Regions from separate parts of the Agrobacterium salinitolerans genome, predicted to be linked through region 1. Evidence: riboswitches for the same ligand, from Rfam matches in the RefSeq annotation. Region 1 holds a riboswitch; each other region holds the start of a gene.
What was found. Region 1 has a riboswitch for cobalamin ahead of O9X91_RS09890 (ABC transporter substrate-binding protein). Riboswitches for the same ligand answer to the same signal wherever they lie in the genome.
Positions count from the first base shown of each region.

Region 2: linked by a shared signal. The riboswitch ahead of O9X91_RS21175 (CbtB domain-containing protein) and the one ahead of O9X91_RS09890 (ABC transporter substrate-binding protein) in region 1 are both predicted to bind cobalamin.
Region 3: linked by a shared signal. The riboswitch ahead of bluB (5,6-dimethylbenzimidazole synthase) and the one ahead of O9X91_RS09890 (ABC transporter substrate-binding protein) in region 1 are both predicted to bind cobalamin.
Region 4: linked by a shared signal. The riboswitch ahead of nrdH (glutaredoxin-like protein NrdH) and the one ahead of O9X91_RS09890 (ABC transporter substrate-binding protein) in region 1 are both predicted to bind cobalamin.

Region 1 is NZ_JAPZLN010000002.1:233,041-240,226, forward strand. Features, by position in the region: gene argE (acetylornithine deacetylase) at 1-862, opposite strand, end outside; gene O9X91_RS09885 (GNAT family N-acetyltransferase) at 1,066-1,944, shown strand; cobalamin riboswitch at 1,984-2,219, shown strand; gene O9X91_RS09890 (ABC transporter substrate-binding protein) at 2,378-3,409, shown strand; gene O9X91_RS09895 (FecCD family ABC transporter permease) at 3,481-4,434, shown strand; gene O9X91_RS09900 (ABC transporter ATP-binding protein) at 4,431-5,231, shown strand; gene O9X91_RS09905 (pseudoazurin) at 5,228-5,707, shown strand; gene O9X91_RS09910 (class I SAM-dependent methyltransferase) at 5,720-6,544, opposite strand; gene O9X91_RS09915 (ABC transporter substrate-binding protein) at 6,658-7,186, shown strand, end outside.
Region 2 is NZ_JAPZLN010000007.1:59,304-66,489, forward strand. Features, by position in the region: gene O9X91_RS21150 (class I SAM-dependent methyltransferase) at 1-545, shown strand, start outside; gene O9X91_RS21155 (superoxide dismutase) at 733-1,335, shown strand; gene O9X91_RS21160 (metallophosphoesterase) at 1,448-2,293, shown strand; gene O9X91_RS21165 (c-type cytochrome) at 2,554-2,988, shown strand; gene O9X91_RS21170 (cytochrome c) at 3,080-4,000, shown strand; cobalamin riboswitch at 4,067-4,294, shown strand; gene O9X91_RS21175 (CbtB domain-containing protein) at 4,456-4,638, shown strand; gene O9X91_RS21180 (CbtA family protein) at 4,650-5,360, shown strand; gene O9X91_RS21185 (hypothetical protein) at 5,365-5,679, shown strand; gene O9X91_RS21190 (type 1 glutamine amidotransferase family protein) at 5,854-6,420, opposite strand; gene O9X91_RS21195 (GNAT family N-acetyltransferase) at 6,442-6,930, opposite strand; gene O9X91_RS21200 (MerR family transcriptional regulator) at 7,134-7,186, opposite strand, start outside.
Region 3 is NZ_JAPZLN010000003.1:77,685-84,870, forward strand. Features, by position in the region: gene O9X91_RS12350 (NAD+ synthase) at 1-1,087, shown strand, start outside; gene O9X91_RS12355 (glyoxalase superfamily protein) at 1,314-1,691, opposite strand; gene O9X91_RS12360 (TolB family protein) at 1,884-2,714, shown strand; cobalamin riboswitch at 2,785-2,967, shown strand; gene bluB (5,6-dimethylbenzimidazole synthase) at 3,064-3,780, shown strand; gene O9X91_RS12370 (DUF2865 domain-containing protein) at 3,978-5,081, opposite strand; gene O9X91_RS12375 (NADP-dependent malic enzyme) at 5,218-7,186, opposite strand, start outside.
Region 4 is NZ_JAPZLN010000001.1:1,812,722-1,819,907, forward strand. Features, by position in the region: gene O9X91_RS08605 (ABC transporter permease) at 1-660, shown strand, start outside; gene O9X91_RS08610 (ATP-binding cassette domain-containing protein) at 660-1,442, shown strand; gene O9X91_RS08615 (nucleoside triphosphate hydrolase) at 1,439-2,068, shown strand; cobalamin riboswitch at 2,202-2,425, shown strand; gene nrdH (glutaredoxin-like protein NrdH) at 2,682-2,903, shown strand; gene nrdI (class Ib ribonucleoside-diphosphate reductase assembly flavoprotein NrdI) at 2,916-3,314, shown strand; gene nrdE (class 1b ribonucleoside-diphosphate reductase subunit alpha) at 3,302-5,488, shown strand; gene nrdF (class 1b ribonucleoside-diphosphate reductase subunit beta) at 5,505-6,479, shown strand; gene O9X91_RS08640 (alpha/beta hydrolase) at 6,509-7,186, opposite strand, start outside.

The sequences.
Region 1 (7,186 bases):
GCGTCCATTCAATGTCGATGCCCTCGGCGGCAAGCGCTTCGACGCCGTCGCGCACCGGCTGGAGCAGAGCCACCGGCGATACCCCGGCAATTGCCCGCGCTTCCAGTTCGATGGCGCAGAGATCGGGGATGATATTGATCGCCTGTCCGCCTTTCACCGTGCCGATCTGCAGGGAGGAATAGGGCGGCTCGAACGTCGCTTCGAAGGGCCCCTCCGTGAGAGCCCGTGCGGTCTCGACCGCCTTTGCCATGATGCCGGTCATCAGATGAATGGCGTTCACGCCCTGATCCGGCCGTGAGGAATGGCCGGAGCAGCCGCGAATAGTGATGCGTGCGGCGGCCTTGCCCTTGTGGGCGCGCACGGCGCGCAGATTGCTCGGTTCGCCGATGATCGCGCCCGCCGGTTTTGCGCATAGTTCCGGCAATCGGGCGATCATGTGCGGCACGCCGCGACAGCCCGCCTCCTCGTCATAGGAAAAGGCAATATGCACGGGCCGCTTCAACGCCATGCGCGAAAATGCCGGTGCAGCGGCGAGAACCGTGGCAAGAAAACCTTTCATGTCCGTGGTTCCGCGCCCGTAAAGACACTCGCCTTCGGCTCTCAGCGTGAAGGGATCGGAGGACCATTCCGGCTCACCGGTAGGTACCACATCCATATGGCCGGATAGGATGTATCCGGCGACATCCGTCGGGCCGAAGCTCGCGAAGAGATTGACGCGGTCGCCCTCCGGGCCGGCAAGCAGCGATACTTTCGCGCCGTGGCTTTCCAGATAATCGGCGATCCATCCGGCGATATCGCCATTGGCGGTTCCGACGACCGATGGGAAGCCGACAAGACGCTCCAGAATGTCGATTGCGTTCATGGCTGTCTCCGTCGCTTCAACGCCGAAAAGCTTAGAGCGGCCTGCGGCGTTTATCTGCTGAAATAGGGGTGATTTCGGTAGATTGTTGTGTCCTTCCAGCGCTTTCGGAAAATTCCTGCCGGCAAGGCTGGTTATCTTCGGATGTCGTGGGCTGGGTTGCCGGGATCAAGGTTCCGCGCTGGAGGAAATGAGAGCCGTTTGTCATGGAGCTGCTCAAGGTCGATAGTTTCGAGTTACGAACCGTGGATATCGCCGATGTGGAGGCCGATCATCTGCACGCCCTCTCCATGGCTGTCGGGTGGCGATATCACGCGAATGAATGGTGTTTCCTGCGTCAATGTGGCGTCGGTCTTGCCGCGCTTGACGAAATCGACCGCGCTGTCGCAACTGCGATGCTGTTTCGCTATGATGAGGGTTTTGCGACGCTCGGCATGGTCATCGTTTCGCCGCGCCTTCAGGGGCAGGGCGTGGCACCATGGCTGGTGCGGCGGCTTCTGGCGAAATTCCCTGCCGTATCCCTGAGGCTCAACGCCACGGACGAGTCGAGGCGGTTGTTTGCCGGGCTGGGTTTTGCCGGAGAGACGGAAAAAGTACATCTCCTTCGGGGCAAGGTGCGTTGCCTTCCCGAGATGCCGGCGCTCGGAAGGAAACAGAGGATCGAGCCACTTTCGGAGGACCATTTGTCCGCTGTTGCGGATCTGGATGAGACGGCTTTCGGTGTCTCGCGCCGGCGCGTCCTGCAGCGTCTCCTGCGTGAAGACGAGGGTTATGGCCTGTTTGAGGCGGATCGTCTTGAGGCATTTGCATTGCGACGCGCAGCGGGGCGGGGCCATATTGTCGGCCCGGTCGTTGCGGGCGACGAGACGGCGGCCATCGCGCTGGTCAGGCGGCATTTTTCCGATTTGGACGGTCAGCTTGTCCGTCTTGATGCCGTGCGTGACAGCGGTCTTCTGACCGACTTCCTGGCGCAATCCGGGCTGGTGGTGATCGAAACGCTCACCACCATGTCGAAAGGCGCGCCGCAACCGGCAGGCTGCGGTTCCGCAGAGATTTTCGCCCTGGCAGGCCCGTCTTTGTGCTGAGGTGCGGCACTATCGCAATTGACGCCCCGCTTCTTGCCCCTTATGTGAGAAAGCGACGGTTCCTGCAGCCGAAAGGCGAAGGGATTAATAGGGAACATGGTGCGGGCGATCTTTTTCGCCCAATGCCGTGGCTGCCCCCGCAACTGTAAGCGGATTGTCGTTCATCCCCGTGACGCTTCAAGGCGTCATGCCACTGTATTTTTCGGAAATACGGGAAGGCAGATGAGAGACGCAAATCCGTGAGCCAGGAGACCTGCCGTCAAAATATGAACCATCGTTACGGGCGGGGAAGCCCGGAGGAGGATTTTGTAATGTTATTTCATAACATTTCGTTTGCGTCCTATTACCGTTCTCCGTACAAGACGTCCCGCTGTTGCTGCGCGTTCTGACGCCTGCTGCTCTGGAATAAGTTTTACTTTCGACTGGAGAACACATGTTTCATTCTAGACGCCTGCCGGTTCACGCCGGCTTTCTGGCCACCGTGCTTTCGGTTTTGCCTGTGGTCGGCGCCAATGCCGCCGAAACCACCTATCCCCTGACAATCAACAGCTGCGGTCAGGAGATCACCTTCAAGCAGGCGCCCACCCGCACCGTTTCCGTTGGCCAGAGCACGACAGAGGTTCTTTACCTGCTTGGCGTTGCGGACAAGGTCGTCGGCACGGCGCTGTGGATCGGTCCGGTTCTGAAGGGCTACGAGGAGGCCAATGCCAAGGTCGAGCGACTGGCCGATAATGATCCGAGCTTCGAGGCGGTCGTCGGCAAGAAGCCGGACCTTGTCACGACGCAGTTCCAGTGGCAGATCGGTCCCGAGGGTGTTGTCGGAACGCCGGCGCAATTCGCCGAACTCGGTATTCCCGTTTATACCTCGCCTGCCGATTGCGTCGGCAAGGACAATTCCGGCGGTGGTGATGGTGTACGCAACACCGGCTTCACCATGGAGTTGATCTATCAGGAAGTCCGCGACCTCGCCAAAATCTTCGACGTGCAGGACCGCGGTGAAGAGGTCGTCGCCGACCTGAAGAAGCGTGAAGAAGCCGCCCGTGCCAAGATCGCCTCAGCCAATGGCAAGCTTTCCGCCGTCTTCTGGTTCTCGAGCGCCGAGCTGGATATCGATCCCTATGTCGCAGGTCGCAATGGCGCTCCCGGCTACATCATGTCCGCGCTGGGGTTAAAGAACGTCATCGAAAGCGATGAAGAATGGCCGACCGTCGGCTGGGAAACCATCGCCAAATCCAATCCGTCCATCATCGTCGCCGGCAAGATGGACCGCCGCCGTTTCCCCGCCGATGATATTGCCGTCAAGCTGAAGTTCCTCGCCACCGATCCCGTGGCCAGCATCATGCCCGCCGTCAAGGAAGGTCATGTGTTCGAGATGGATGCGCAGGCGATGAACCCGACCATTCGAACCATCGAAGGTATTGAAACGCTGGCCGAGGCGATTTCGGCCGCTGGCCTCGCCAAGTGAACCGTTTCACCACCCATCTTGGTAGGGCGGGGCTGGCATTTGCCGCGCTCGCCCTGCTGCTCGTCGCGCTGATGGCCGGGGCGGCCATCGGCGAGACTGCCATCCCTTTGGATGTTGTAGCAAAGACGATTGCCAACCGCGTTTTCCACGCGGGTTATCCGCTTGAACCGCTGGATGAAGGCATCGTCTGGAGTTACCGCCTCAGCCGCGCCGTTGTTGCCGCCTGCTGCGGGGCGTCGCTGGCGCTCGCCGGAGCAGTGCTGCAATCTCTTTTACGCAATCCGCTTGCCGATCCCTATATTCTCGGCATCTCCGCTGGGGCCTCCACCGGTGCCGTCGCCGTGGCACTTCTGGGCTTCGGCGCGGGCTTTCTGACGATGCCGGCGGGCGCACTCATCGGCGCTTTTGTCGCTTTTTCGCTGGTCAGCCTTCTGGCCGTGCGGGCGGGGCATGGCAACAGTGCCATCATTCTGGCGGGCGTTGCCGGTTCGCAGCTGTTCAACGCCATGACCTCCTTCATCGTCACCAAATCCGCCAATGCCGAACAGGCGCGCGGTATCATGTTCTGGCTGCTCGGCAATCTTTCCGGCGTGCGCTGGCCGGATGTCTGGCTGGCGCTACCGGTCAGCCTTGCGGGCCTTATCGTTTGTCTCTGGTACGCGCGGGCGCTCGATGCCTTCGCCTTCGGCGGTCAGGCCGCAGCCTCGCTCGGCATTCCGGTGCGCTGGGTCTATACCGTGCTGATCTCGGTTTCGGCGATCATGACGGCTGCGATGGTGTCGCTGGTCGGCTCCATCGGCTTCGTGGGCCTCGTCATTCCGCATGCTGCGCGCATCTTCGTCGGCGTTCGCCATGGTATCTTGCTGCCGGTGACAGCGCTGACCGGCGCGGTTTTCATGATCGTCGCGGATATTCTCTCTCGCATCGTCATTCCGGGCCAGGTGCTGCCCATCGGCGTCATCACCGCGCTCGTCGGCGCGCCCGCCTTTGCCTTCATCCTCGGGCAGAAGAGGGGGCGTTCATGAAACTGTCCGCCCACGACCTGCATTTCCATGCCGGCAATATCGACATCGTGCGCGGCGTTTCACTCGATGTCGGTTCCGGTGAGTTTCTCGGTGTCATCGGACCGAACGGTTCCGGCAAAAGCACGCTGCTCTCCATGCTGGCAGGCATTCGCAAGCCGCGCCGGGGTCACGTTACGCTCGGAGATGAACCGCTTGCCTCGCTGGGACGGCGAGACCTTGCTCGCCGGCTCGCCTTCGTTGAGCAGCAGGCTGAAACCACCGAACGCATCACCGCACGACAGGCCGTGGAGCTTGGGCGCACGCCCTACCTCGGGCCGCTTTCCGCCTGGTCGCAGCAGGATGACGCCATCGTTGACGCAGCACTCGCCAATGTGGATATGGCTGATAAGGCGGAGCGCAGCTGGCACCATCTTTCCGGCGGCGAACGGCAGCGCCTGCATATCGCCCGCGCGTTGACGCAGGAGCCGCATATCCTGCTTCTGGACGAGCCGACCAACCATCTCGACATAGGTCACCAGATCGGCCTGCTCGATCTGGTGCGCCGACAGGGCCTGACCGTTGTAGCGGCGCTGCACGACCTCAATCACGCCGCCATGTTCTGTGACCGCGTCGCCATCATGCACCGGGGCGAGATGATCGCGGTCGGTCCGCCGCGCGAGGTGCTGACACCGGCGACAATAGCCGCCGTCTTCGGGGTGGAGTGCGTGGTCACCACGGATGAGGGGGGCTTTTCCCATATTCGTTTTTTGCCGGCCCATGGGCGGGCCGAGCATCCAAGGAAAGTATTGGCACGATGATGACAGTCATTACGTTCGCAAGCTCTGCTGCAAAGGCCAGACGGTTTTGTGCCGCTGCCGCAATTGCCGTTTCGGCCGCAGGGTTTCCCCTTCACGCTTTGGCCGAGACCTTCGAGGTGAAGATGATGAACAGGGGCGAAAAAGGCCCGATGGTGTTCGAGCCCGATTTTCTCGAGATCGCCCCCGGTGACCGCGTGCGCTTCGTGCCGACCCACAAGAGCCACAATGCCGCGACCATTGACGGCATGGTTCCAGAAGGTGTCGAGGGTTTCAAGAGCCGGATCAATGACGAATTTGAGACCGGCTTTGAAAAACCGGGCTTTTACGGCATCAAATGCTCGCCGCATTATGGCATGGGCATGGTCATGCTGATCAAGGTCGGCGAGGCCACCCTGCCGCAGAGCTACCGGACTGTGGACGTGCCCCTCCGGGCAAAGCCAAGGTTCGAGGACCTCTTCGAGCAGGCGGAAAAATAAAGGTATACCGCCTCACCCCTTTACGGAAACACCCGGCTTCACCGCGCAGACCGCATAACGGTGCTGCAGCCCGCGCAGAATGCCTTTCAGCAGGCTGAAGTTTTTCGCCTGGGCGCGGTGAATGGCTTGAAGCTCCTGATCGATTGCAACAGGTTCGAAGCCAGCCGCACGCAACAGTGCCGCGACATCGCCGGCCCTTGCGCCCTTCGAAAAATAAACGCGGGAAAGAATGCTGTTGAAGGTATTTTCCGGGTCCGCCGGCTTGTGCGGCTGGTCCGGTTTGACGAGGCCGATGCTCTCCAGGCCGGTGGCCAGTTTCTTCACCAGCTTTTCGCGCCAGCCGGTATTCACGAAATCGCCGTCGACGATCAGAAGCCGCCCGCCAGGTTTCAGAACACGGAACCATTCGGCAAAGCTTGCCTGCGGGTCCACCAGCGTCCAGACCAGATGGCGGGTGATGATGACGTCGGCGCTTTCATCCGGCTCCATCGTATTTTCGGCATCGCCGACAAAAAAGCGGATGCTGCGCCCACGGCTTTTTGCCTTTTCCCGGGCAAGCCCCAGCATCGTCTCCGACCAGTCCATACCGGTGACCTGAAAACCGAGATCGTCCATCAGGTGCGAGATGACGCCGGTGCCGCTGGCAAGATCGAGCGCCTTGCGGCCCTCTCCGTGGCCGAGATGTTTCAAGATAAGCGCGTGCCAGGCCTCGCGCTCGTCTTGGGAGAAAATTTCATGTCCGGGGGAAAGGTCGAAAGTCGCGGCGCGGCCGGACCAATAGGATTTGATTTCGTCTCTCAGACTGTCGTTCTTGCCATATTGGGTAGTATCGATCATCGGCCTTAAACTCATATACCGGTCAGTTAAGAATGGCTCTAAAACATAAATGTTGACTAGTACAGTCAGAAAATAATACAGCCGCGCCAGTCAACACTGGAGAGCAATATCCGATGCGCATTTCAGCCAAATCCGCGGCACTTGCCCTTGGCCTTCTCGTATCCGCCGCATGGCCGGCTTTCGCCGAAAAGGTCACCGTCAAGGATGTGACGGGCCGCGATGTCGAAGTCAATGTGCCCGTTTCGCATGTGATCCTCGGCGAAGGCCGTCAGATCTATTTCCTGGCTGCGCTCGACAAGGAAAATCCTTTCCAGCACGTCGTTGGCTGGCGCGACGACCTGGCGAAAGCCGACCCGGAAACCTATGCAGCCTATCTCGCGAAATATCCCGAGATTGCCAAGCTGCCGACTTTCGGCGGCATGAAAGACGGCACCTTCGACATAGAACAGGCTGTCGCACTGAAGCCTGACGTGATCCTGATGAACATCGACGCCAAGACGGCGACCGAAGAAGCGGGCTATATCGAGAAGCTCGCCAAGGTAGGCATTCCGCTGGTCTACGTCAACTTCCGCGAAAAGCCGATGGAAAATACCGAGCCGAGCATGCGCCTCATGGGCCAGCTGACGGGCAAGGAAAAGATCG
Region 2 (7,186 bases), on a different contig from region 1:
CTTCTATTCAATTATGGAAAGAGTTTTTTGGCAAAGACGCCAATATCGTCGGTGTTGATATTGACCAAACTTGCCACGCTTTTCACGCGCCTGAGAAGGGTATTTTTGTTGAAATTGGATCACAGGCAGATTTTAGCTTTCTTCAAGGAGTCGTTGCCCGGTACGGACCCTTCGATATAGTTATCGATGACGGCAGCCATGTTGCCTCCCACCAGATTGCATCATTCAACGCCTTGTTCGGATCAGGTCTGAAAGACGGAGGCATCTATTTCGTCGAGGACTTGGAGTGCATATATTGGGGGAACACGGATGAATACCGTGATCAGCCAATATCCTCTGTCGACTTCTTTAAGATGTTGGTCGACGTTCAGAATCGTATATTTGCCGAATATAGCTACGCTGATTTCGCCCTTCACTTAGACCAGTCGCTCGACGGCGTGTTGTCTCCAGAGATAGCTCGCCACCTCGCCAGTGTAAAATTTTATCGCGGTATTGCTGTAATAGAAAAAAAGCTTCAGATGCCCCCCCGCGTGTTGCATATTTAATCAGTAGATCTTTCCCCCGAGCCATTCGGGTTGTGAAACAAATGTGGTGACGGCTGGCTTGAGAGGAATTTTCCCCTTTGGCGGAACATTTTGATATTTCACAGGTTGCCCAAATGGAGCTTCGCTCCTATGGTCCGCTCACACGGTTTCTAGGAGCGGTAACCCGCTGCAAAAAGGAGTAAAAACCATGGCCTTCGAACTTCCTGAACTCCCCTACGACTACGACGCGCTTGCACCCTACATGTCGCGCGAGACGCTCGAGTTCCATCACGACAAGCACCACAAGGCTTATGTCGACAACGGCAACAAGCTGGCTGCCGAAGCAGGTCTTTCCGGCCTGTCGCTCGAAGAAGTCGTGAAGAAGTCCTTTGGCACCAATGCCGGTCTCTTCAACAACGCCGCGCAGCACTACAACCACGTCCATTTCTGGAAGTGGATGAAGAAGGACGGCGGCGGCAACAAGCTGCCGGGCAAGCTGGAACAGGCATTCGCCTCCGATCTCGGCGGCTACGACAAGTTCAAGGCAGATTTCATCGCTGCCGGCACCACGCAGTTCGGCTCCGGCTGGGCATGGCTCTCCGTCAAGAACGGCAAGCTTGAAATCTCCAAGACCCCGAACGGCGAAAACCCGCTGGTTCACGGTGCAGAGCCGATCCTGGGCGTCGACGTCTGGGAACATTCCTATTACATCGACTACCGCAACCTGCGTCCGAAGTACCTCGAAGCCTTCGTTGATAACCTCATCAACTGGGACTACGTCCTGGAGCGTTACGAAGCCGCTGCCAAGTAAGGCTTGGCGAACGGAATTTTCCAAACACCCGACCTTTGTGCCGGGTGTTCTGTTTTTGGCATGTCGCGCGTTGTCACAAGCTTGTCATCCGCCGGGTTTATCGCGGCGCATCATGACTGAAAAAACCACGCCTCTCTTCTCCTTCGGCATTGTCGCCGATCCCCAATATGCCGATGCCGATCCGCGCCCGGAGATGGGTCGTTATTACGCCGAGAGCCCGAAAAAGCTCGCAGACGCGATCGACGCCTTCAACCGCGAGGAATTGGCCTTCGTGGTAACGCTCGGCGATATCATCGATCGCGGCTTCGACAATTTCGACGCGATCCTTGCCGTTTACGACGGGCTTCGACACCGCTCGGTCCTGCTGCCGGGCAATCACGATTTCGCCGTCGCCGCCGAGCATTTGCCGGCTATCCACGCCCGCCTCGGCATGTCCGCCCCCTGGCATGATTTTTCCATCGGTGATATCCGCTTCGTCGTGCTTGACGGCAACGAGGTCAGCCTGTTCGCGCCGCCGCCTGGCGATCCGCGACGCGCGCTTGCCGCAGACCGGCTGAAGCGCCTCAACGATGCGGGTGCCATCAATGCGCAGGACTGGAACGCCTCGCTTGGCGACGAGCAGTTCGAATGGCTGCGGGAGGTTTTGCAAAAGGCGGATGCGGCGGGCGAAAAAGTGATCGTTCTCTGCCATTATCCTGTCTATCCGGAAAACGCCCACAACATGTGGGACGCGCCGCGTATCCTTGAGCTTCTCGGCTCCCACCCGTCAGCCGTCGCATGGTTCAACGGCCATAATCACGAGGGCAATTACGGCCTGTTGGGCAATACCCACTTCGTGAATTTCAAGGGCATGGTCGATACGCCTGACCAGAACACCTTCGCCATCGCCGATGTCTTCGGCGACCGCATAGCGATCCGTGGTTTTGGGCGTGAGGAAGACCGCATTTTGGCCCTCTAAACCGGGCCTTGGCTTCTCCAATCGGCAACTGCGTGGGGGAATACGCCGCGCCGCTTGCTTTCAGCCAATTATTCTCATTCAGCCTGCCGTCAGAGTGAGGCCCTAGAGCCGGGGGGTGACCTGCATTGTCACCTCGTCTTAGGCTTCTGTTTTCACGATGGAATTCACCGCAATGTGACTTCTTTTCGCCATCCGGAAAGGGCATCCTCGCGCCGTTCCATCTAGCGCCCGGTGTCCCGGCCGGAATCAAGGAGAGTTGCATGAAACTGAAAACCATCACGGCGGCCATGTTGTTCGGCTGTCTTTGCGCCGGAGCGGTCTACGCTGCCGGCGAAGTCGAAAAACGTGAAGGCATGATGAAGCAGATCGGTGGGGCGATGGGTTCGCTTGCCGCCATCTCCAAGGGTGAAAAGCCCTTTGACGCCGATACCGTCAAGACTGCCGTAACCACCATCGGCGCCAATGCCAAGGCTTTCCCGGACCAGTTCCCCGTGGGCTCAGAGACCGGCAGCGCGGCTGCTCCCGCCATCTGGGAAAACTTCGACGACTTCAAGGCCAAGGCCGCCAAGCTCGGCACGGATGCGGACATGGTTCTCGCCAATCTCCCCACCGATCAGGCCGGCGTCGCCACCGCCATGAAGACGCTCGGCGCCGATTGCGGCGCATGCCACCAGACTTATCGTCTGAAGAAGTAGTCGCAGCACTTTGAAAACGCCGCTTCCCGGCGGCGTTTTCTCAAGGCACGAAAGACATCTGACCGGATCAGGTGAGAATGGGGAGAGGGGCATGTCCTCCATCTGGACGAAACTCGTCGGCGGGGCCGTCGTCGCGGCCATTGCGGGCTACGGCATTTTCGCCTGGGTTACCGCGCCGCAGCGGCAGGCGCCGAGCCATTGGGTGAGCCTGGGCGAACCGGATCTGGCCAATGGCGAAACGCTGTTCTGGGCGGGCGGCTGCGCAAGCTGTCATGCAGCACCCGACGCGAAGGGCGAGGCGCTGTTGACGCTTTCGGGCGGGCAGGCGCTGAAAAGCCCTTTCGGCACCTTTCATGTTCCCAATATTTCCTCTGATCCGCAGCACGGCATCGGCGGCTGGACGCTGGCCGAATTCGGCGATGCGATGACGCGCGGCGTCGGCAGGAACGGCGAACATCTTTACCCGTCCTTTCCCTATGCTTCCTATGCTCGCATGACGCAGAAGGACATCAACGATCTCTTCGGTTATCTGAAGGTTCTGCCCGCCAGCCAGAATGACGCGCCGGATCACGACCTGCCTTTCCCGTTCAACCTGCGCATGGCCTTGGGCGGCTGGAAATTCCTTTATTTCGATCCCGCCGCACCGCCGCGCGTCGAACTCGCCAATGCCAATGCCGAATTGCTGCGCGGCCAATATCTGGTGGAGGGCCCGGGCCATTGCGGCGAATGCCATACGCCCCGCGACGCGCTCGGTGGTTTCCTTGCGGGTAAATGGCTGGCCGGTGGCCCCAACCCGGAAGGCGAGGGCCGCATTCCCGACATCACCCCCGGTTCGCAAAGCATCGGAAGCTGGGCCGAAGCCGATATTGCCAGCTATCTCGAAACCGGCTTCACGCCGGAATTCGACAGCGTCGGCGGCTCCATGGTCAAGGTGCAGCAGAACATGGCGCATCTGACCACCGAAGACCGCGATGCGATCGCCGCCTATCTCAAGGCCATTCCGGCGCGGTAACCCTCAGCCGAGGCGAGGCACGCGGGTCGAAAGCAGGCCTGCCATTGACTCCTGCATCTGCCCGACGGATAACATGTCCGTGATGGTTCCTTCCGGGCGTTCCGGAAGGTGAAAAGGGAACACGATAGGGAGAAATCCTCATTCGTGGCTGCCCCCGCAACTGTGAGCGGAGAGCCTGAAACGAAATGCCACTGGCAAGCCATATCGCCTCCATCAAGGGCGAAGGCGATGCCGGGAAGGTGTTTCAGGTTTTGACCCGTAAGCCAGGAGACCTGCCATCGCGGAAATATCCATGCCGGCGGGGTGTCCGGAAGAGCGGAATTTCAGGGTGGTGGCATCAATGCCTCCCTGTATCAGTCTCGTATCCCCGTGGTGAAGTATATCGCATGCGGTCCTGCGGCTTTGCCGTTCGGCCGCATCTAAAGGCGCGGGGTCGCGCCGGGAGAGGGGTCACCATGTCCACCAACCTGAATACGGCCAATTCAGCCGTTTCCGTAAAAACAGCCAGCGTCGCGCAGTCGCTGACAGCGATCGTGCTTGGCCTGTTCGTCGTCGGTTTTGTCGGCTTTTCCCATGTGGAAGCCGTTCACAATGCCGCGCATGACACGCGTCATGCCAATGCCTTCCCCTGCCATTGAGGGGAAACGGCATGTCGTTTTTTCGCAATATCGTCTTCACCGCCATTCTCGTCGGTATCCTTGGTGGCTTTGCCGTTTCCGCCATGCAGGCTTTTGGCACCACGCCGCTCATCCTTCAGGCGGAAACCTATGAAAGCGCCGGCGAAGCGTCCCACAGCCATGATGCGCCGGCGCCCGGCGCTGCCGTTCCCGCCCATGAGCACAATGACGAGGCCTGGGCTCCCGCCGATGGTTTTGAGCGCACGGCCTATACCGTCGCCGCCAATGTCTTGACCGCCATCGGTTATGCGCTGGTGCTGACCGGCCTCATGTCGCTGCGCGGCACCAATACCGGCTGGCGCGAAGGCCTTCTCTGGGGCGTTGCGGGTTTTGCCGCCGTCATGCTGGCCCCGATGATCGGCCTGCCGCCGGAACTGCCGGGCAGCCCGGCCGCCGCCCTTGAGGTGCGCCAGATCTGGTGGCTCGCCACCGTTGCCGCAACCGCGGGCGGCATTGCACTGATCGCGTTCCGCCGCGAACCGTGGGCAGCTCTGCTCGCGCTGGTGCTGATCGTCGCGCCGCATGTGGTGGGCGCCCCCCTGCCGCCGGAAGGCGAACATGCGCTGGCGCCACTGCCGCTGGAACGTCAGTTCATCGTTGCCGCCACCATCACCAGCTTCGTCTTCTGGGCGTTGCTTGGCACGTTGAGCGCGTTTTTCCTGAAGCGCTTCCAAGAGGCTTGAAACCATGCACGACGCAGCGGAATGGAGTGAGGAGCTCGATGCGCTGCGTTTTGCCGTTCCCGGCCACGGCGCTTTCTGCGCCGTGCACCGCCTTGCCTTCAAGGCCGTCCTCGGGGCAATCCCGGGGCGCGAGGCGGCTCTCTCCTGCTTTCATGAACACCAGGCTGCTTTTATCGCTGCTGCGCTCAGTAAGATAAAACGCTCGAATTTGCCCGCGGGTCGCAGCCTGCATCTGAACAGCCGCGATATTCGCCGTGCGATTGCAGGTGAGGGCGATGCTTCGGCGGCGCGGGTGTGCCGGGTGCTTGATCGATATTGACTTGCTCCATATTCCCACCACCGTCATCCCGGCCTTGAGCCGGGTTCCCGTCAACGCGCGTCTGCGCGGCGGGAAGAGTCTTTTTCAGCCCAAGGACTTAGGCTGGCTGGATTCCGGCTAAAGGTTGGAGTGACGGGGAAGTGGAGGGTTGTGAAGCATTGAGGCGGATGCGCCTCAGCGATGCTCCGCCGCAAAAACCTGAAGTTCCGCCTCGGCTTCCGGACCAAAGAGGCCGAGGCTTTTCAGAATTTCCACCGCGAAACTCACCGGTGCGCTGCCGGGTGCCGTGACGATGCCACCATCGCTGACCGCTTTGGGCTGATCGCGATAATGCGCCTCACCGCGATAGGCCGGATAGGCCTTGTGGGATGCCAGCGAATTGCCGGTATGGGCGATATCGTTCAGAACACCCGTGCCGCCGAGCGCACTTGCCGCCGCGCAGATGCCGGCCACCAGCCGATCCCTGTCGCGAAACCGGTGCACCAGCCCGCCAAGATCGACAGCCGTTCCCTTTTCCCAGCTGAGACCGCCGGGAATGACGAGCGCATCGATGTCAACGGGATCAAGCGCATCATAGGATGTGTCCGGCGTCACCTTCAGCCCGCCCATCGACGTCACCGGCCCACCATCAGGGGTGGCATAGACGATTTCGACGCCGAGATAGCTGCGCGCTGCCGCCGTAAGCAGCGCCGGCTCCCAGTCGGCAAAATCCTGCGCGAGCGCAATGGCGATCCGTGTCATGACCGTCTCCGTGGGCTTTAATCAGGCGATGGACTGCATGTAGCGCATGCCGGTAACCGGCCGCGGCGCGAAATCCATGTTTTCGTAGAAACGATGCGCCGCCACATTGCCGGTCGTGGCGCTGACGGAAAGATAATCGCAGCCGAGCCGCTTGGCGATATCCCGCGCGCGGGAAACCAGATGCTGGCCGGTGCCATGACCGCGATGGCCGTCACGCACGAAGAGATGATGCAGCTCCAGTCCGCGCCGCCCTTCCTGCGCCCTGTAGAGCGGCAGAAGCAGGGCGTAACCGATCAGCGCGCCATCGGCTTCGGCGACGAGACCATGCACCCAGGGCAGGGCGCCGAACAGGTCGCGCTCAAGCTTCGCCGGCGTGATCGCCGCCGCATCGCCATGGTAGGAGGCAAGCAGCGTGATCATCTCATTGAGTTCGGGCAGATCGGTCTTGCGCGCGCCGCGAATGATGACGACGGGCGGTCTTTCCAGTGTCAGGGAGCTATCTTCGGTCATTTTTTCGGTCCTTTGGTCTTATCGGTGCCGTCAGGACGTTTGAAAACAACAAAGCCGCCTGACGGCGGCTTGTTGACAATATGATCTGTCGAGCCGCCCTTAGAGGAAGGCCCAAAAATACGAGCAGGAGATGGGTGCGCGTTCGTTGATCATGGGAAATGCAATGCGCTCGAATCCATATTCTGTCAAGCCCGGTTTTCGGCTCAATGCTCGCCCTCGCACATGCCGTGGTTGGAAAGCGCGCGGATGACGTAGC
Region 3 (7,186 bases), on a different contig from region 1:
GCGGCAGGTTATCGAAAGCGGTCTGCCTCTCGTCTTCGCCAACCAGTTGGGCGGGCAGGACGAACTGGTGTTCGACGGCGCGAGTTTCGCCTTTAATGCCGACAAGACGCTTGCCTTCCAGATGAGCCAGTTCGAGGCCACGCTTGCGGTCACCGACTGGAAGCGTACTGCTGACGGCTGGCGCTGCGAGAGCGGTCCATTCTCGAAAATCCCTGAAGGCGAGGAGGCGGATTACCGCGCCTGCATGCTGGGTTTCCGTGACTACGTCAACAAGAACGGCTTCAAGAGCGTGGTTCTCGGCCTTTCCGGCGGCATCGATTCGGCGATCTGCGCCGCCCTTGCCGTCGATGCGCTGGGCGAGGAGCGGGTGCGCTGCATCATGCTGCCTTACCGTTATACCTCAGAAGAATCGCTGAAGGACGCCGCCGATTGTGCGAAAGCGCTCGGCTGCCGTTATGATATCGTGCCGATCGTCGAGCCGGTTGAGGGTTTCCTGTCGGCGCTTTCCGAACTTTTTGAGGGTACGGAAGAGGGCATTACCGAAGAAAACCTGCAGAGCCGCACACGCGGCACCATTTTGATGGCCGTTTCGAACAAGTTCGGCTCGATGGTGGTAACGACCGGCAACAAGTCGGAAATGTCAGTGGGTTACGCCACGCTTTACGGCGACATGAATGGCGGTTTCAACCCCATCAAGGACCTCTACAAGATGCAGGTCTACGCCATTTCCAGCTGGCGCAATGCCCATGTGCCGCCGGGCGCTCTCGGCCCTTCCGGCGAGGTGATCCCCGCCAATATCCTTTCCAAGGCACCCTCGGCCGAATTGCGCCCCAACCAGACCGACCAGGATTCGCTGCCGCCCTATCCGGTGCTGGATGACATTCTGGAATGCCTTGTGGAGAAGGAAATGTCGGTCGAGGAAATTCTGGCGCGCGGGCATGATATTGCGACCGTGCACCGGGTGGAGCATCTGCTTTACCTCGCCGAATACAAGCGCCGGCAATCGGCCCCGGGTGTGAAGATTACCAAGAAGAATTTTGGGCGTGACCGGCGTTATCCGATTACCAACCGTTTCCGGGATCGGTAGTCGAAGGGGCGATGCGGGTAGGTTCTTCTCCCCGCGGGGGAGAAGGTGGCCCGAAGGGTCGGATGAGGGGGCAACCCCTCCGTATATATTGACGCTCGCCCCCTCATCCCGCTGCCGCGGACTTCTCCCCGGCGGGGAGAAGAAACAAGTGGCATGCGCTCGGTCCAGAATAAGCCTACGTATTTGAACAGACGGCGCGAGGAAAACCCCGCGCCGCCCGATCACTTCAAATAACCTGCCCCACATCGATGCGGTTGCCGTCAGGGTCTTCAAAGACAAAGGCCCGGAGCCCATAATCCTTGTCCTGCAGGCCCTTGATAATGCGCAAGCCCTGGCTCTTGCAGAGCGCATGCAGCGCGTCCACATCGCTCACCATCATATGCGCCACATTGAAGGGTGCCGCTTTGTGGGTGGGCTGCAATGTCAGATGCAGCTCGGCATTGCCCTGTTTGAGGATCATGAAGCCGACGGGGTTGCCGTTTTCGAAGGTCTTTTCGAAACCGAGCACGCCAACGTAAAAATCATGGGCCTTTTCGATGTTTTTGACAGGGAGCATTGCGGCGATCCGGCCGAAGCGGATGCCGTGATCGGCGATGGAATTCATCGCGGAACCTCGGATCTGGGAGAAACGGGGAGGGCCACGGACGGTGCCGGAGCGCTGGCGTTTTTTCCGGTTTGAATTTGCAGGACGGTGCCTGCCGCCCTAGGATCATAATCAAGGCCATGGTGGATGCAAACGGAATGTCTGCGTCACCAAGCGTTTTGAATGAGAACACGGACACGCCCGGGAGGCAGAATGCGCAGCTCCATCGAAATCTTCAACATCCGCACCCGCCAGATGCGGGTGGTGTGGCAGACGCCTGATCTCTTCGAAGCGCCGAACTGGTCGCCGGATGGACACTATCTCCTGCTGAACAGCGAAGGACTGCTGTATCGCCTGTCTCTTGCCGGTGATGTGTCGCCGGAAAAGGTCGATACCGGCTTTGCCACACTCTGCAACAACGACCACGGCATTTCGCCCGACGGTTCGCTCTACGCCATTTCCGACAAGGTGGAATTCGGCAAGAGCGCCATCTATCTGCTGCCTTCGGCGGGCGGCGCGCCGCGGCTGATGACGAAGAACCTGCCTTCCTACTGGCACGGCTGGTCGCCGGATGGGAAAGGTTTTGCCTATTGCGGCATTCGCGATCAGGTTTTCGATATCTATTCCATGGACATAGACAGCGGTGTCGAAACACGTCTCACCCATGGTGAGGGCCGCAATGACGGGCCGGATTATTCGCCCGACGGCGAATGGATTTATTTCAATTCCAGCCGTACCGGGCGCATGCAGATCTGGCGGGTGCGTGTGGACGGCTCCGCCGTCGAGCGCATCACCGACAGCGCTTATGGCGACTGGTTCCCGCATCCGTCTCCGAAGGGCGACAAGGTGGTGTTCGTTTCTTATGACGCCGATGTCTTCGACCATCCGCGCGATCTGGATGTGCGGGTGCGGCTGATGGATATGGATGGCGGCAATGTCGAAACGCTGTTCGACCTGTTCGGCGGGCAGGGCACGATGAACTCGCCCAATTGGTCACCTGATGGCGATGAGTTTGCGTATGTCAGGTATTTCCCGGTGGCATGATGACGGTAAGGTGCAGCAGGCCACATTGCCGCACCACCCGCAGGATACTTGCATTCGCAAGCTTTTTTGCCCATAGCTTCTCCCGTCAGGTGCCCGCCCTTGCGGCGGGAGAATCGGGAATCCGGTGAAAGACCGGAACGTGCCCAACGCTGTGAGGCGGATGCTCTTTTTCTCATGCCACTGAAGTTATTCGGGAAGGCGAAAGGGGCGGATGAAGCCTAGTCAGAAGACCGGCCTGACAGGATAGACCGAACCGCGCGGACGGCGGCAGGTTGCTGAAAAAGCGCGTCGTCGCGGCGGAACCGGTATGGTTTCTGCATCGGCGCGCCCGCATTGTTGGGGATAAACGATGCCGACCGAACCGCCTGGCACCACATCGTCCGAGGTCAATCCATTCGATCACGCGCTTTCGCCCGCCCGCCCGTTTTCCCGGGAGGAGCGCGAGGCGATCTACCGCGCCATCGAGACGCGCCGTGATGTGCGCGACCAGTTCCTGCCGGACCCGCTGCCGGATGATCTCGTCGAGCGCCTTTTGAAGGCGGCGCATTCCGCACCTTCGGTCGGTTTCATGCAGCCATGGAATTTCACCCTCGTCACCGATGGCGCCGTGCGCCAGGCGGCCTTTGTGGCCTTCAGCCGCGCCAATGAGGAGGCGGCGGCGATGTTTACGGGCGAAAAGCAGGCGCTTTATCGCAGCCTGAAGCTTGAGGGCATCCGCAAGGCCCCGCTCAGCATCTGCGTCACCTGCGATCCGACACGCGGCGGCAAGGTGGTGCTGGGCCGCACCCACAATCCGCGCACGGACGTTTATTCCACCGTCTGCGCCATCCAGAACCTCTGGCTTGCCGCCCGTGTCGAAGGCATCGGTGTCGGCTGGGTCAGCATTTTCCATGACAGCGATATTCGCGCCATTCTCGATATACCCGAGCATATCGAAATCGTCGCATGGCTGTGTCTCGGCCGGGTCGACACGCTCTATACCGAGCCGGAACTGGCGGTGAAGGGTTGGCGGCAGCGCGTGCCGCTGGAGGAGCTGGTGTTTCGCAATCGCTGGGGTGGGCGGTAAGGGATGAGATGCGCATAGCGTCGCCTATCGTTTCTTCTCCCCGGATGGGGAGAAGGTGGCCCGAAGGGTCGGATGAGGGGGCCAGCTCTCCGAATATCGCCGACGTCGCCCCCTCATCCCGCTGCCGCGGACTTCTCCCCGGCGGGGAGAAGAAACAAGGGTCGCGCGCTCGCCCCATTACGCGCGCGCAAGAGATTTCACTGCTGCGGCTGAATGCCCTTCAGCGCCGGGTTCTTCAGATCGATCCGGCCTGTCTGGTCCGGCAGGAATTTGGGGCCGATGACGCGCACCCTGGTGTCGTTCGGATCGTAGTCGCGTTCGGGAACGGGCTGCTCAGGCGGTTTTGCGGCCTGTTGCTGTTCGGTGGGGTTCTGCGACTTGTCACTTTGGGATGATGGGATGGTGGTGATGCCGGAATAGGGCTTTTCGGCTTGCGGCCGGGCGGCCTCTTCCTGTTTTTGCATCTCCTCGTGATAGGCGGCCATATTGCAGGCGCAGCCGGGTGCTTTCACTGACGAATTGCGGTAGGCGAAGGCCGTGGGCAAATCCTTGTAGGGTTTGCCGGTTTCAGCGGAAACCATGTCTGATGTTTCCTGATCCGTCATGGAGTGGAAATAGAGTTCGGTCTCCGTCCCCGGACACATTTTCTCGCACTGCTCCGCCTGGGTGCGGAAATCGAGCGGTGAGGCGTTGGAGGCGATGGGGAAAAACGAGCCGTCGCAGGTGCGCACGCAGAGGGTGCGAAGTCCGCCCTCGGCGGCGGCGTTGGGATAGGGCGAAAGCCCCGCTTGTCCCGGCTCGTCGCCATTGTGTCGGAAGGCGTCGGGATAACGCGTCACATCCCGAGGCGGCGGCAATTGCGTTTCCGTTTGCGGTACGGTGTTGCAGCCATTGGCATCGAGGGCGGCGAGGATGCGCTGACGCCTGATGTCGCCGTCGTTGTCACGCGCGGCCGCCATGGCGTCGTCGCGGTCGCGGATGATCGCATCACGCTCGGCTTCAGCTTCCGCCAGCGCATCGCCAATCTCGGCGCAGAGACCGGCATTGGGATTGCCATAGACAATGACGCTGCCGGATGAGCAGCCATAGCCGCGCAGGTCGTTCCTGATCTTGCGGATGACAATGTTCTGGCGGGCAAGCGCATTGGCGTAACGCCGCACCTCGGCCGTATTGCCGATGACGCGCGGCGGCTCGCGCAACTGGCCATAAAGCGTATCGCAGACCTGATCCGCAGAAGCGGCGGCAGGAGCCATGAGAACAAGGGGAAGCAGGAGGCCGATGATGCGGCTGCGGCGGGTCAATTGTTCGATCCGTTCGATGTCCCCGGCCGGTGGCAGGGGTGTTATGCTTCAGGAAATCCGTGTTTCAGGAAGATAACATAGGCTGTTGCCGCAATGCGGCAACAGCCTGTTCAAAATTGCGTTAATGCGGCCTCTATCACACCGAAGGGTGCGAGGCCTGCACCACGGCAAAGGCTGCCATGTTGACGACGCCGCGCGAGGTGACGCTGGGCGACAGGATATGGGCGGGCAGGGCCGTGCCGAGCAGGATCGGGCCGACATGCAGGCCTTCCGTCAAGGTGCGGGTGACGCCGAGCGTGATATTGGCGGCATCGAGGTTCGGGAAGACCAGCAGGTTTGCTTCGCCGGTCAGCACGCTGTTGGGCATGGCGCGTTTGCGCAGTGCTTCCGACAGCGCCGAGCCGCCCTGCATTTCGCCGTCCACTTCCAGTTCCGGTGCGGCTTCCTGCACGATCTTCAGGGCGCGGCGCATCTTGCGGGCGCTTTCGGAATCACGCGAGCCGAAATTGGAGTGGCTGGCGAGTGCTATTTTCGGCGTGATGCCGAAGCGGCGGATTTCCTTGGCCGCGAGAATGGCCATTTCCGCCACTTCCTCGGAGGTCGGGTCATAGTTCACGAAAGTATCGGTGAGGAAGAGCGCACCCTGCTGGGTGATGAGCAGGCTCAAGCCCGCGAAGGAACGCACGCCTTCCTGCTTGCCGATGATCTGGTTCACGTCGCGCAGATGGCGGTCGTAACGGCCTTCGAGGCCGCAGATCAGCGCATCGGCTTCGCCGCGCTTGACGGAAAGCGCACCAATGACGGTCGTGTTGGTGCGCACGATGGTGCGCGCCGCTTCCGGGTTGATGCCGACGCGGCCGACGAGGGCGAAATAATCATCCACGTATTCACGGTAGCGCGGATCGTCTTCCGGGTTGACCACGGCGAAATCCGTATGCGGGCGGATGCGCAAGCCGAAGCGCTTCAGGCGCGTTTCGATGATCTGCGGACGGCCGATGAGGATCGGGACGCCGGTGCCTTCTTCCAAAAGCACCTGGGCGGCGCGTAGCACGCGCTCGTCTTCACCTTCGGCAAAGATGATACGCTTTTTCTCGGCGGCTTTCGCGGCGTTGAAGACCGGCTTCATGATGAAGCCCGAGCGCCAGACGAAACGGTTCAGCTGGTCGAAATAGGCTTCGAAATCGGTGATCGGCCGGGTGGCGACGCCGCTTGCCGCTGCGGCGCGGGCAACGGCCGGCGCAATGCGCAGGATGAGGCGCGGATCGAACGGCGAGGGAATGAGATAGTTCGGGCCGAAGATCGGCGTTTCGCCGCTATAGGCTCTCGCGGCGACTTCCGAGACTTCCTCACGCGCCAGTTCCGCGATGGCCTGCACGGCGGCCATCTTCATTTCCTCGTTGATGGTCGTTGCGCCGCAATCCAGCGCGCCGCGGAAGATATAAGGGAAGCAGAGAACGTTGTTGACCTGGTTCGGGAAGTCGGAACGGCCGGTGCAGATCATCGCATCCGGGCGGGCGGCACGGGCCGCCTCCGGCATGATTTCCGGATTGGGGTTGGCAAGCGCCAGGATCAGCGGGTTTTCCGCCATGCGCTCCAAAAGTTCCGGCTTCAGCACGCCGGCGGCCGAAAGGCCGAGGAAGACGTCTGCGCCGTCGATCGAATCCGCCAGCACGCGCTTGTCGGTCTTCTGGGCGTAGACTTCTTTCCACTCGTCCATCAGCGTGTTGCGGCCGTCATAAACGAGGCCTTCGATATCGTGGACCCAGATGTTTTCTTTCTTCGCGCCCATGGCGACGAGCAGGTTGAGGCAGGCAAGGGCAGCTGCACCGGCGCCCGAGGCGACGATCTTGACGCTGGACAGAGATTTTCCGGCCAGTTCCAGCGCATTGGTCACGGCGGCGGCGACGATGATCGCAGTGCCGTGCTGATCGTCGTGGAAGACCGGAATGTTCATCTTCTCGCGCAGCTGGCGCTCCACTTCGAAACATTCCGGCGCCTTGATGTCCTCAAGGTTGATGCCGCCGAAGGTGGGCTCCAGCGCCGCGATGGTGGAGACCATGTCGTTGATGCCGGGTGCGTCGATCTCGATATCGAACACGTCGATG
Region 4 (7,186 bases), on a different contig from region 1:
TGCGGTTTCATCAACGGTATTCTGGTGTCGCGCATGCGGCTGCCTCCCTTCATCGTCACGCTCGGCATGTGGCAGATCGTGCTGGCCACCAATTTTCTCTACTCCGCCAACGAAACAATCCGCGCCCAGGACATTGCCCAGCAAGCGCCTATCCTGCAATTTTTCGGTAGCAGCGTCCGCTTCGGCAGTGCGGTCTTCACCTATGGCGTCATCGCCATGGTCCTGCTCGTCGCCCTGCTTTGGTATGTGCTGAATCGCACCGCCTGGGGTCGCCATCTTTATGCGGTGGGTGACGATCCGGATGCCGCCGAACTTGCCGGTGTCAACGTAAAGCGCATGCTGACGACCGTTTACACCCTGTCCGGCCTCATATGCGCCTTTGCCGGCTGGGCCTTGATCGGGCGTATCGGCTCGGTTTCACCGACGGCCGGCCAATTCGCCAATATCGAATCCATCACTGCGGTGGTTATCGGCGGCCTTTCGCTGTTCGGCGGGCGCGGCTCGATTATGGGTATGATTTTCGGTGCGTTGATCGTCGGCGTCTTTTCGCTCGGCCTCCGGCTTATCGGAACAGATCCGCAATGGACCTATCTCTTGATCGGCGTCCTCATCATCATGGCTGTAGCAATCGACCAGTGGATCAGAAAGGTAGCAGGCTGATGGCAAAAGAACCCATTCTCACAGCACGCAGTCTCGTCAAGCGCTATGGTCGTGTGACCGCCCTCGACCATGCCGATTTCGATCTCTATCCCGGAGAAATCCTGGCCGTGATCGGCGACAACGGCGCCGGCAAATCCTCTCTCATCAAGGCGATTTCCGGTGCCGTGACACCCGATGAAGGGGAGATCAGACTGGAAGGCCAGCCCGTCCAGTTCCGCTCGCCAATCGAGGCGCGAAAGGCCGGCATCGAGACGGTCTATCAGAACCTCGCGCTTTCGCCGGCGCTTTCCATAGCCGACAATATGTTTCTCGGGCGGGAAATCCGTAAATCCGGCATTCAGGGCAGTTTGTTCCGGGCGCTGGACCGCCCGGCCATGGAAAAATTCGCCCGCGAGAAACTGTCGGAACTCGGCCTGATGACGATTCAGAACATCAATCAGGCAGTGGAAACCCTTTCCGGCGGTCAGCGTCAGGGTGTGGCGGTGGCGCGTGCGGCAGCCTTTGGCTCCAAGGTCGTCATCCTCGACGAACCGACGGCGGCGCTTGGTGTCAAGGAAAGCCGACGTGTTCTGGAGCTTATCCTCGACGTGCGCTCCCGCGGCCTGCCGATCGTCCTGATCTCGCATAACATGCCGCATGTCTTCGAGGTCGCGGATCGCATCCATATCCACCGGCTAGGCAAGCGCCTGTGCGTCATCAATCCGAAGGACTATTCGATGTCGGATGCCGTCGCCTTCATGACCGGTGCCAAGGAAGCGCCGAAGGAAACGCTTGCCGCATGACGCTGAAGCTTGAAACGATCGCCGAGGATGTTCTTCGGCGGGCAGAAGGTAAATCCCGTTTTATCGTCGCCATTGCCGGTCCCCCTGGGGCCGGCAAATCCACGCTGGCAGATGCGCTTTGTGATGCTTTGCTCGCACGAGGCGAAACGGCCGCCGTCCTGCCCATGGACGGCTTCCATATGGACAATGGCATTCTTGAAGAACGGGGGCTGCTGCCGCGAAAGGGCGCGCCCGAAACATTCGACGTGCGCGGTTTCCTTGATATCGTCTCCGCCGTTCGTAAGGGGGGCAAGGAAGTTCTTGTCCCGGTTTTCGACCGCTCCCGCGAAATCGCCATTGCCTCTGCCCGAGCGATTGCGCCGGACACGCGCCTGATCCTTGCCGAAGGCAATTATCTGCTGCTCAACGAGGCGCCCTGGACGACACTGGCCGGCAGCTTCGATCTCACTATTTTTGTGGGTCCATCCGTCGCGGTGCTTGAAGAGAGACTGCGCAACAGATGGCAGGGTTATGGCCTCGATGCCACTCAAATCCACGCCAAACTGTTCGAAAACGATCTTCCCAACGGAAAAAGGGTGATCGAAAACGCCCGTCCCGCCGATATTCGCATCGATATCTGGGAATAGATTAACGCTTTTCTCTCTTTGAGCAACGGCACGCATGTGCTGTTAAGTCGTTGTTAACCATGTGTTGAATCTTTTTGATCCACAGGGTAGGGCTTTCCTGTGTCTATTCATTGACGCAAAAAAATCCTCATATACTATATGTGGTGTTCGAGGTTCTTCCGATTCGCAAGGATTGGGAGCTAAGACGGGAATTCGGTGCGTGACGCCATCAGGGCGAAGCAAGGCCGAAACTGCCCCCGCAACTGTAAGCGGCGAGCATCGTTCCGATTTGGGTCACTGGAGCTTAGCGCACCGGGAAGACTGGAATAGATGTTGTGACCCGCAAGTCAGGAGACCTGCCTTGAGCGCAAACGTCCACGGGCGGGGTGTCCGGAGGAAGGTGTCTGACGCAAATGATTTGCGTGCGCCCTTTTCTGCCCCCTCCAGAACAAGCTTCGGGGTGAAGTCATGCCAGTGCATTTGTTTGAGTTGCTGCGCTCGTCGGCGTAGAGAGTGATTTTACGCGGCTAAAAGCTGCGCACGCCCACCCTAATGAAAGATCCATCGCCGCCCGATTGCGATTGCAATCGGCAATGTTGAGCCGTGTCCGCAACCGGCTTCGAGAGAGGAAATTATGACCGTCACCGTTTACAGCAAGCCGGCCTGCGTCCAATGCACTGCCACTTACCGCGCCCTCGACCGCATCGGCGTTCCCTATGAGATCATCGATATTTCCGAAGATGCTGACGCGCTCGATCATGTTCGTGGCCTCGGTTACATGCAGGTTCCGGTTGTCGTTGCCGGCGAACGCCATTGGGCGGGTTTCCGGCCGGATATGATCGGCGCAATCAGCTGAGGCGGCAGGGCGATGGGCCTGATCGTCTATTATTCCAGCCGTTCTGAAAACACCCATCGTTTCCTTCTGAAACTGGGACGGCGATTGTTTCGCCTGCCGCTTGGCGTTGAGGAAGATGTTCCCCACGTGTCCGAGCCCTATGTGCTCGTCACCCCCACCTATGGGGGTGGCGGTACAAAAGGGGCCGTGCCGAAACCGGTCATCCGGTTTTTGAACGAGCCCTCCAACCGAAATCTCATTCGCGGCGTCATCGCGGCGGGCAACACGAATTTTGGCGCAGCTTTCGCATCCGCCGGAGATATCGTCTCGCGTAAATGCGCTGTGCCGTTTCTCTATCGTTTCGAGCTTCTCGGCACGGAAGAAGATGTCGCCAACGTCAAACATGGATTGGAACGATTTTGGACACGCTGACCTCAAGCGCGCTGCGCAAGGATGCCAAACAGCCCGTAGCCGCAAGCCAGAAACCGGTTGATGCGGCTCTGGACTACCACGCGCTGAACGCGATGTTGAACCTTTATGACGAGAACGGGAAAATCCAGCTCGACAAGGATCGCCTGGCTGCCCGGCAATATTTTCTCCAGCACGTCAACCAGAACACTGTGTTTTTCCATAATCTCAGGGAAAAGCTCGATTATCTGGTGGCGGAAGGATATTACGAGCAGGAGGTACTGGACCAGTACTCCTTCAATTTCGTTCGCGACCTCTATGACGAAGCCTATGCCCGGAAATTCCGCTTTCCGACATTTCTCGGGGCGTTCAAATATTATACCTCCTACACGCTGAAGACTTTCGACGGAAAACGTTACCTCGAGCGTTACGAGGATCGCGTCTGCATGGTGGCGCTGGCCCTTGCACGCGGTGATGAGCAGCTTGCCCGCAATCTGGTCGATGAGATCATTTCCGGCCGCTTCCAGCCGGCAACCCCAACATTCCTCAACGCCGGCAAGAAGAGCCGCGGCGAGCTGGTCTCGTGTTTTCTGCTGCGTGTGGAAGACAATATGGAAAGCATCGGCCGCTCCATCAATTCGGCGTTGCAGCTTTCCAAGCGCGGCGGCGGCGTGGCCCTGTCCTTGACCAATATTCGCGAGGCCGGCGCGCCGATCAAGCAGATCGAAAACCAGTCATCCGGCGTCATTCCCGTGATGAAGCTGCTGGAAGACAGCTTTTCCTATGCCAACCAGCTTGGCGCGCGCCAGGGTGCCGGCGCGGTCTATCTGCACGCCCACCACCCGGATATCATGCGCTTCCTCGATACCAAGCGTGAAAATGCCGACGAGAAAATCCGCATCAAGACGCTATCGCTCGGCGTGGTGATCCCCGATATCACCTTCGAACTCGCCCGCAATAATGAGGATATGTATCTGTTTTCGCCCTATGATGTGGAGCGGATCTATGGCGTGCCTTTCACCGAAATCTCGGTCACCGAAAAATACCATGAAATGGTAGCCGACAGCCGTATCCGTAAGAAGAAGATCAAGGCGCGCGAATTCTTCCAGGTGATCGCCGAAATCCAGTTCGAGAGCGGTTACCCCTACATCATGTTCGAAGATACGGTGAACCGCGCCAATCCGATTGCCGGCCGTATCAGCATGAGCAATCTCTGCTCGGAAATCCTGCAGGTCAGCGAAGCGAGCGAGTTCAACGCCGATCTCTCCTATAGCCAAATGGGCAAGGATATTTCCTGCAATCTCGGCTCGCTCAACATTGCTGCGGCAATGGATTCGGCCGATTTCGGCAAGACCATCGAGACCTCCATCCGGGCGCTGACGGCGGTATCGGATATGAGCCACATTTCCTCCGTTCCCTCGGTGGAAAAGGGCAATGATGCGAGCCACGCTATCGGCCTCGGCCAGATGAACCTGCACGGTTATCTGGCGCGCGAACGCATCTTTTATGGCTCCGAAGAAGGCGTCGATTTCACCAATATCTACTTCTACACCGTCACCTATCACGCCATCCGTGCCAGCAATCGGCTGGCCGTAGAACGGGGCCAGAGCTTCAAGGGCTTTGAGAACTCCAAATATGCCTCGGGCGACTATTTCGACAAATATACCGACCGGGAATGGCTGCCCGCGACGGAAAAGGTCCGTGAGCTCTTCGAAAAGGCCGGCATTGCCATTCCGACACAGGACGACTGGAAGGCACTGAAGCAGGACGTGATGGCATCAGGTCTCTATAACCAGAACCTGCAGGCCGTACCGCCAACGGGTTCGATCTCCTATATCAACCACTCCACCTCTTCCATTCATCCGATTGTCTCGAAGATCGAAATCCGCAAAGAGGGCAAGATCGGCCGCGTTTATTATCCGGCTTCCTATCTCTCGAACGACAATCTCGAATATTATCAGGATGCCTATGAGATCGGCCCGGAAAAGATCATCGACACCTATGCGGCGGCCACCCAGCATGTCGATCAGGGCCTGTCGCTGACGCTGTTCTTCCGCGATACGGCGACGACGCGCGATATCAACCGCGCGCAGATCTATGCCTGGAAAAAGGGCATAAAGACCATCTATTACATCCGTTTGCGCCAGATGGCGCTGGAAGGCACGCAGGTTCAGGGCTGCGTTTCCTGCACGCTCTGATTTGAGGGACAAAAGAATGAATATCGCCGTAAAACCCGCGTCCCGTATCCGCGCGGTCAACTGGAACCGCGTTGAGGACGAAAAAGACCTCGAAGTCTGGAACCGCCTGACCTCGAACTTCTGGCTGCCGGAAAAGGTGCCGCTTTCCAATGACATCCCCTCCTGGGGGACGTTGAAGCCGGAAGAGCAGAAACTGACGATCCGTGTCTTCACCGGGCTGACATTGCTCGACACTATCCAGAACGGCGTCGGCGCCGTGCGCCTGATGCCGGATTCGGCGACGCCGCATGAGGAGGCCGTGCTTTCGAATATCTCCTTCATGGAGGCGGTGCACGCCCGTTCCTATTCGTCGATTTTCTCGACGCTGTGCCCCACGCCTGACGTTGACGACGCCTATCGCTGGTCGGAGGAAAACGAGTTTCTGCAACGCAAGTCCGCGATCATCATGCGGGAATATGACAGCGGCGATCCGCTGAAGAAAAAGATCGCCAGCGTCTTTCTGGAAAGCTTCCTGTTCTATTCCGGCTTCTATCTGCCGATGTTCTGGTCAAGCCGCGCCAAGCTTACCAACACGGCGGATTTGATCCGCCTCATCATCCGCGATGAGGCCGTGCACGGCTATTATATCGGTTACAAGTTCCAGCGGGCGCTGGACCGTCTTGGCGAGGCGCAAAGACAGGAGATCAAGGATTTTGCTTTCGATCTCCTGCTCGAGCTCTACGACAACGAGGCAAAATACACCGAAGACCTCTATGACGGCGTCGGCCTGACCGAAGACGTCAAGCAGTTCCTGCATTACAACGCCAACAAGGCCCTTATGAATCTGGGTTATGAGGCGCTGTTTCCGGCCGAGGCCTGCCGGGTCAACCCGGCGATTCTCTCGGCGCTCTCGCCCAATGCCGATGAAAATCACGACTTCTTCTCAGGCTCCGGTTCGTCCTATGTCATCGGCAAGGCGGTCGCCACCGAGGATGAAGACTGGGATTTCTGAAGCCGGAACTGTCAGCACGAGCCCGCACACTATTGCGGGTTCACCACCTGGCTCGCAAGCCGGAAGGGGCTGGAGACGGTTGCGCCGATTGCATCGAACACGAAGGCGCCTGCGCGGCCTATGCCATTTTGGCCGTTGCCGTTCCGGCTTGCTTCCAGCTGCGGCACCAGCGACGCCAGCGCGGCATAGCGGTCATGGTTGAGCGGGTCAGATGCCTTGAGGTTGGAGATATCCACGAACTGAACCCCTTCTTTCAGGGCGGCTTCCTGGACCTTTGGATCGGTGACATCCAGTGCGCCAATCCGTGTCACGTCTGCGCCCAGTATAGAAGACGCTTTCAGGGCGCGGTCGTCCTTGGACACGAGGACTGTGAGTGGTGGGTTTAGGCGTCCAACCACGTCGATCTGCTTGCGGAAGACATCGGCATCGATATCTGGGGCGGCCAGAACCACCTGCAGCTTTGCGATGACGTCGTTTCTGCCCTCGAAGCGCAACTGTCGCAACGCTTCCATGACCAGCCAACCGCCCATACTATGGCCGAAGACGACGATGTTCTTGCGTGGAGACTGGCGCGTAAGATCGGTCAGCAGATTGGCAAGCGCATCGCGCGAATAAGTCGCCGATTCCTTGTCCGCCACATAGCCTGTGACATTGGCCTGCGATGGCCAGGAAAAGACCAGCGGAACGCCATCGAGATTGGCATCGGC